DNA from 2 places in the Streptomyces spongiicola genome. Region 1 is predicted to be linked to the other one. Evidence: riboswitches for the same ligand, from Rfam matches in the RefSeq annotation. Region 1 holds a riboswitch; the other holds the start of a gene.
The links. A riboswitch is a leader RNA that binds a small molecule or an ion and turns the genes downstream of it on or off. The one in region 1 is predicted to bind cyclic di-AMP.
Positions count from the first base shown of each region.

Region 2: linked by a shared signal. The riboswitch ahead of DDQ41_RS24575 (M23 family metallopeptidase) and the one ahead of DDQ41_RS21210 (C40 family peptidase) in region 1 are both predicted to bind cyclic di-AMP.

Region 1 is NZ_CP029254.1:4,808,134-4,811,563, forward strand. Features, by position in the region: gene DDQ41_RS21210 (C40 family peptidase) at 1-1,258, opposite strand, end outside; cyclic di-AMP (ydaO/yuaA leader) riboswitch at 1,257-1,425, opposite strand; gene pcrA (DNA helicase PcrA) at 1,636-3,430, shown strand, end outside.
Region 2 is NZ_CP029254.1:5,623,207-5,626,636, forward strand. Features, by position in the region: gene DDQ41_RS24565 (M16 family metallopeptidase) at 1-246, shown strand, start outside; gene DDQ41_RS24570 (M16 family metallopeptidase) at 243-1,646, shown strand; cyclic di-AMP (ydaO/yuaA leader) riboswitch at 1,877-2,040, shown strand; gene DDQ41_RS24575 (M23 family metallopeptidase) at 2,054-2,824, shown strand; gene DDQ41_RS24580 (GntR family transcriptional regulator) at 3,012-3,430, shown strand, end outside.

The DNA of each region.
Region 1 (3,430 bases):
GGCGGACGCTGCCGTGGACCGGCATGTAGTAGATCGACTCCGCGCGGACGTTCGCGCCCGGCTCGGGGGCGTGGATCATCATGCCGTCGCCCGCGTAGATCCCGACATGGCTGATGTCGTCGTAGAAGAAGACCAGGTCACCGGGGAGCAGATCGGCCGTGGCCACTCGCTGCCCGGCCCCCATCTGGTCCCAGGTGGTGCGGGGCAGATCGACGCCCGCCGCGCGCCAGGCCGCCTGGGTGAGCCCCGAGGAGTCGTACGAACTCGGGCCGGTCGCGCCCCGGACGTACGGCTTGCCTATCTGGGCGTGCGCGAAGGACAGCACCTTCTCGGCCTTGGCCGCGTATGTGCCGCCGGCCGTCGCGGAACCGCCCTCCCTGCCCGTCGCAGTGCCCGTGCCCGTCGCGGTGCCCGTGCCCGTGCCGCCGTCCGTCCCTTCCCATGCCTGCCGCTCGCGCTCCTGGAACCGCCACTCGACCTCGGCCACCGTGCCGGCCGAGGCTTCGGCCTCCGCCCTGGCCTCCGCCTTCCGGCGGGCCTGCTGCTCCTTCGCGCGCTCGACTTCGGCGAGCCGCGTCCGGTCATCGGCGGTCAGCCGCGACAGCAGCTCCCTCGCCCCCGCGAGCTTCTGCTGGGCGGCCTGCTTCCTGGCGCGCAGCGGCTCCTGCGAGTCCGTGAGCGGCTCCAGGTTCCCGGCGGCCTGCCGGGCCTGCCCGGGTCGCTCGGCCTGCTCGGCCTGCCCGGGTCGCTCGGCCTGTTCGGCGGCCTCGGCCGACCGGGTCCGGTGCTCGGTGACGGCGCCGTGCTGCTGCCCGGCCGGCAGGTCCACCGGCTGCGCCTGGTCGGTGTGGACCCGCGGGTCTTCGGCGAGCAGCAGCGCGGTGGCCGGGGCGACGGCGCCCGTGCGGTCCGGGGTCGCGGCCTGGACGCCCAGGGCGCGCCGGGACTCGCCGAACGCCTCCGTGCGCGCGGCGGTTTCGTCGAGGGAACGGTCCACCGTGCGGCGCTGCTGCCCGGTGGCCTCCTTCGCCCTGCCGTGCTCCTTCGCCCTGCCGAACTCCTGGTTCGGCGAACCCGCCTGCCGGTAGAGGTCGTCGACCTTCTTCTGGACCTCCTCGACGGTGGGCTTCGTGCCGGCTGTCGCGTTCTGGGCCGAGAGGAGCGAGACTCCCGCTATGGCGGCCGTCGTGAACCCGACGGCGGGTGTGCTGGTACGTGTGCGGCTGCGCGGCTTGCGGTGCGACGCCAAGGCCGGCATCTCCTTCCGTGGAACGCCTACCGGGTTAGCTGTCGGGTTCGGACGGAACGGAAGGCTGCCCTACGGGCCGGGTGAAGGCCGGCCCGATTCACCCCGGTTGTGCTTGATGAGTGGGTCCCCGGTTCCGAACTCCTTTGCAAGAGCAACGGATTCGGCGCGGCTGCCCGGCTGGCGTGGTTCGCCGAAGGGGGTACGGGCCGCCTGGGCGAGCACGCTAGCCAAAGTGTGGTGCTGCTGTGAAGGAGGGTGTTCGATATGCCCGATACATTTCCGTTACCTTGGCGCTGCGTGTCCGTGTCATGACCAGAGGTGTCCGGTACTGATTCCCCGGAAGGCGGCGGCGGACCGTCAGTGGGGCCGCCTAGACTCGGAGAGCGATGAGCAGCCTCTTTGACGACAGTTTCCTGGCGGACCTCCGGCGGACCCCGGTCCCGGAGGAGCCCCCGCCGCCGGAGGACCACGAGCACCTTCCGGCGGAGGAGGTCCCGCACGACCTCTTCGAGGGCGGGTTCGACGAGCCCGGACCCGGTGACGCCTTCTACCGGGACGGCGCCCCGCGCCCGGTCATCGACCCGGCCGCCCTGCTGAGCGGGCTGAACGAGCAGCAGCGTGCCGCCGTCGTCCACACCGGCTCCCCGCTGCTCATCGTCGCCGGTGCCGGCTCCGGCAAGACCCGGGTGCTGACCCACCGGATCGCCCATCTGCTGGCGACCCGCGAGGTGCACCCCGGCCAGATACTGGCGATCACCTTCACCAACAAGGCCGCGGGCGAGATGAAGGAGCGCGTCGAGCAGCTCGTCGGCCCGCGCGCCCGCGCCATGTGGGTCTCCACCTTCCACAGCGCCTGCGTCCGCATACTGCGCAGGGAGAGCAAGAAGCTCGGCTTCACCTCGTCCTTCTCGATCTACGACGCCGCCGACTCCAAGCGGTTGATGGCACTGGTCTGCCGCGATCTGGACCTCGATCCGAAGCGCTACCCGCCGAAGGCGTTCAGCGCCAAGATCTCGAACCTGAAGAACGAGCTGGTCGACGAGGAGGCCTTCGCCGCCGAGGCCGGGGGTGCCGGCCGGTCCGACGGCTCCGGGGGAGGCTTCGAGCAGACGCTGGCCGAGGCGTACCGGATGTACCAGGCCCGGCTGCGCGAGGCCAACGCGCTGGACTTCGACGACATCATCATGACCACGGTCCATCTGCTGCAGGCGTTCCCGGAGGTCGCCGAGCACTACCGGCGCCGGTTCCGCCACGTCCTGGTCGACGAGTACCAGGACACCAACCACGCCCAGTACACCCTCGTGCGCGAGCTGGTCGGCACGGGGTACGACGACCTCGGCCCCGCCGAGCTGTGCGTGGTGGGCGACGCCGACCAGTCGATCTACGCCTTCCGCGGTGCCACCATCCGCAACATCCTCCAGTTCGAGGAGGACTACCCGGACGCGACCACGATCCTGCTCGAGCAGAACTACCGCTCGTCCCAGACGATCCTCTCCGCGGCCAACGCGGTGATCGAGCGCAACGAGAGCCGCCGTCCCAAGAACCTGTGGACGAACGCGGGCGCGGGCGCGCGGATCACCGGCTACGTCGCGGACACCGAGCACGACGAGGCCCAGTTCGTCGCCGACGAGATCGACCGGCTGGCGGACGCCGGCGAGGCCAGGGCCGGCGAAGTGGCGGTCTTCTACCGGACCAACGCGCAGTCCCGTGTCTTCGAGGAGATCTTCATCCGCGTCGGCCTGCCCTACAAGGTCGTCGGCGGTGTGCGCTTCTACGAGCGCAAGGAGGTCCGGGACGTCCTGGCGTACCTGAGGGTCCTCGCCAACCCCGAGGACAACGTGCCGCTGCGGCGCATCCTGAACGTACCGAAGCGCGGCATCGGCGAGCGCGCCGAGGCGATGATCGACGCCCTCGCGCTGCGGGAGCGGATCACCTTCCCGCAGGCGCTGCGCCGAGTCGACGAGGCGTACGGCATGGCCGCCCGCTCCGCCAACGCCGTGAAGCGCTTCAACACGCTCATGGAGGAGCTGCGCACCGTCGTCGACTCGGGCGCCGGTCCCGCGGTGGTGCTGGAAGCCGTGCTGGAGCGGACCGGCTATCTCGCCGAACTCCAGGCGTCCACCGACCCCCAGGACGAGACCCGTATCGAGAACCTCCAGGAACTCGCGGCGGTGGCCCTGG
Region 2 (3,430 bases), 820 kb from region 1:
GGCCGGGCCGACGAGCTGTGCCGGTACGCCGTGCTCTTCGGCGACCCGCAGTTGGCGCTGAGCGCGGTCCAGCGGGTGCTCGACGTCACGGCCGAGGAGGTGCGGGCCGTCGCCGCGGCGAGGCTGCGTCCGGACAACCGGGCGGTGCTGGTGTACGAGCCCGCCGCGCCGGCGGACGGCGCCGGGGATGCCGGGGACGCCGGGGACGCCGGGGACAACGACGACGCAGAGGGGACGGACCAGTGACCGACGCTGCCGTGACCATGGACCTCCATCCGCAGCCGCAGCCCGGCGAGGCCAAGCCCTGGGCCTTTCCCGCCCCCGGGCGCGGCACCCTGGGCAACGGGCTGACCGTGCTGCGCTGCGACCGCCCCGGACAGCAGGTCGTGGCCGTGGAGATCTTCCTCGACGCGCCGCTGGACGCCGAACCCGAGGGCCTGGACGGCGTCGCCACGATCATGGCCCGGGCGCTGTCCGAGGGCACCGACAAGCATTCGGCGGAGGAGTTCGCGGCCGAGCTGGAGCGCTGCGGCGCCACGCTCGACTCGCACGCCGACCACCCGGGGGTCAGGCTCTCCCTGGAGGTACCCGTCTCGCGGCTGCCCAAGGCCCTCGGCCTGCTCGCCGAGGCGCTGCGGGCCCCGCTGTTCGCCGACGGCGAGGTCGAGCGGCTCGTCCGCAACCGGCTCGACGAGATCCCGCACGAGACGGCGAACCCGGCCCGCCGGGCCGCCAAGGAGCTCTCCCGGCAGCTCTTCCCGGCGTCCTCCCGGATGTCCCGTCCGCGGCAGGGCACGGAGGAGACCGTCGAACGCATCGACTCGGCCGCGGTCCGCGCCTTCTACGAGGCGCACGTCCGGCCCGCCGCGGCCACGGCCGTGGTCGTCGGCGACCTGGAGGGCGTGGACCTCGACGCCGTGCTGGCCGACACGCTCGGCGCCTGGACGGGCGACTCGGCCGAGAGCCGCCCGATGCCGCCGATCACCGGCGACGACACGGGCCGCGTCGTCATCGTGGACCGCCCCGGCGCCGTGCAGACCCAGTTGCTGATCGGCCGGATCGGGCCCGACCGCCACGATCGGGTCTGGCCGGCCCAGGTCCTGGGCACCTACTGCCTCGGCGGCACGCTCACCTCCCGCCTGGACCGCGTCCTGCGGGAGGAGAAGGGCTACACCTACGGCGTACGGGCCTTCGGCCAGGTGCTGCGCTCCGGAGCCCCGGCGGCCCCGGGTGGGGCGACCGGGGCGTCCATGCTCGCCATCAGCGGATCGGTCGACACCCCGCACACCGGTCCCGCGCTCGATGACCTGTTCACGGTGCTGCGCACCCTCGCCGCCGAGGGCCTGACGGACGCGGAGCGCGATGTCGCGGTGCAGAACCTCGTGGGCGTGGCGCCGCTGAAGTACGAGACGGCCGCCTCCGTGGCCGGCACCCTGGCCGACCAGGTCGAGCAGGGCCTTCCGGACGACTACCAGGCCCGGTTGTACGCACGGCTGGCCGGCACCGGCACGGTGGAGGCGACGGCCGCGGTGGTCAGCGCCTTCCCCGTGGACCGGCTCGTGACGGTCCTCGTCGGGGACGCGTCCGAGATCGAGGAGCCCGTGCGGGCCCTCGACATCGGTGAAGTGACCGTTGTCACCGGCTGATTGACCGCCCGGGTTCCGGGCAGGGGAAGGGGGCTCCCCCGGCGTCGTGCCGGGGGAGCCCCCTTCCCCTGCCCGGAACGCCTCCCCGATGTGTCCGGTTTGATGGGGAAGATCGCTGTCTGCCCTGTGGCGTGCACTACAAATCTCCGGGTCTGTTTGGCGATTGAACGAAGATCGGCTTAGCGTCTTCTGCGCTGTCCGCCGGTTGCACACGCCGCACCCGCGGCATCGGGCAGCCATCGCCGAGTCCCCGTCCGGCGCGAGCCTGGGGAGCCGGGGACCCATATGTCCCCCGGGGTGAATCGGGTGCCTTCGCCTTCGTGCGGAGGGGCCCGTAGGAGACCTTCCTGCTCCGAACCCGTCAGCTAACCCGGTAGGCGAGAAGGAAGGAAAGGACCAGCCACTTCATGGCGTTCACCCGTGCCACCGGGAAGCACCGTGGTCCGAGCCGCCTGTCGCGCAAACGCGCGGGCGCCTCCGTCGCGGCCATCGCCACCACCGGCGTCATCGGCTCCCTCGCCTCCCCGGCCCTCGCGGCCGAGGCCGGGGGGCCCACCCCCGCCGAGGACACCGGACTGACCCAGGCGGTCGCCGCCGACTCGCTCGCCGAGCAGATCGGCGCCCAGGCGGATGCCCAGCAGCAGGAAGCCGCCCTGACCGCGGCCCGGGAGAAGGCCGAGGCCGAGGCCAAGCTCAGGGCCGAGCTCAGGGTGAAGGCCGCGCGCGACGCCGCGGAGCGCGCCGCCCGGGAGGCCGAGCGCAAGCGCCTGGCGACCTACACGCTTCCGGTCGCCGGTTCCCATGTGAGCACCGCCTACCGCGCCGGAAGCGCCCTGTGGTCCTCCGGCAGCCACACCGGCGTCGACTTCCACGCCGCCTCCGGTACCAAGGTCGTCGCTGTCGGCATGGGCACCGTCGTCGAGGCGGGCTGGGGCGGCGCCTACGGCAACAACGTGGTGATCCGCATGCACGACGGCACCTACACCCAGTACGGGCACCTGTCCTCGATCAGCGTCTCGGCCGGCCAGCAGGTCACCCCGGGCCAGCAGATCGGCCTCGCCGGATCGACCGGCAACTCCACCGGCCCCCACCTCCACTTCGAGGCCCGCACCGGACAGGACTACGGCTCGGACATCGACCCGATCGCCTACCTCCGCTCGCACGGCGTCCGCGTCTGACGCGCGCACCGTTCACCCGTGGCCCCGGCTCCTCTCCGAGCCGGGGTTTTCGGCGTATTCAGGCCAAAAGATATCCGTGGATGACGATGGGTCTTCGGAAATTCAGGCGACCTGCCATAGAGTCACCGAAACACCTGAACAGGCGTCGCTCGACGGGGTTTCGCGGCGATTAAGGCGGAGGTTCGGTATGCGCGTTCCCGCACGCTCGGTATGCACGGCGATCCGCGGCGATATCGTCTCCGGCGTGTTCGAGCGCGGCAGCCGGCTCACCGAGGAGCAGCTGGCGCGCCGCTACGGCGTCTCGCGCGTGCCGGTCCGCGAGGCGCTGCGCACCCTCCAGTCCGAGGGGTTCGTCGTCACCCGCCGCCACGCCGGGGCGTGTGTGGCCGAGCCCACCGAGCAGGAGGCGGCCGACCTGCTGGAGATCCGGCAGCTGCTGGAGCCGCTGGGCGCCGCACGGGCCGCCCAGCGGCGGACCGAGGCGCACCTCAAGGTGCTGCGCGGACTGGTCCGGCTCGGTCAGGACCGGGCGCGGCGCGACCGGGGCGAGGACCTGCGCTCGCTCGGCGCCTGGTTCCACGAGACCCTCGACCAGGCGTGCGGGAG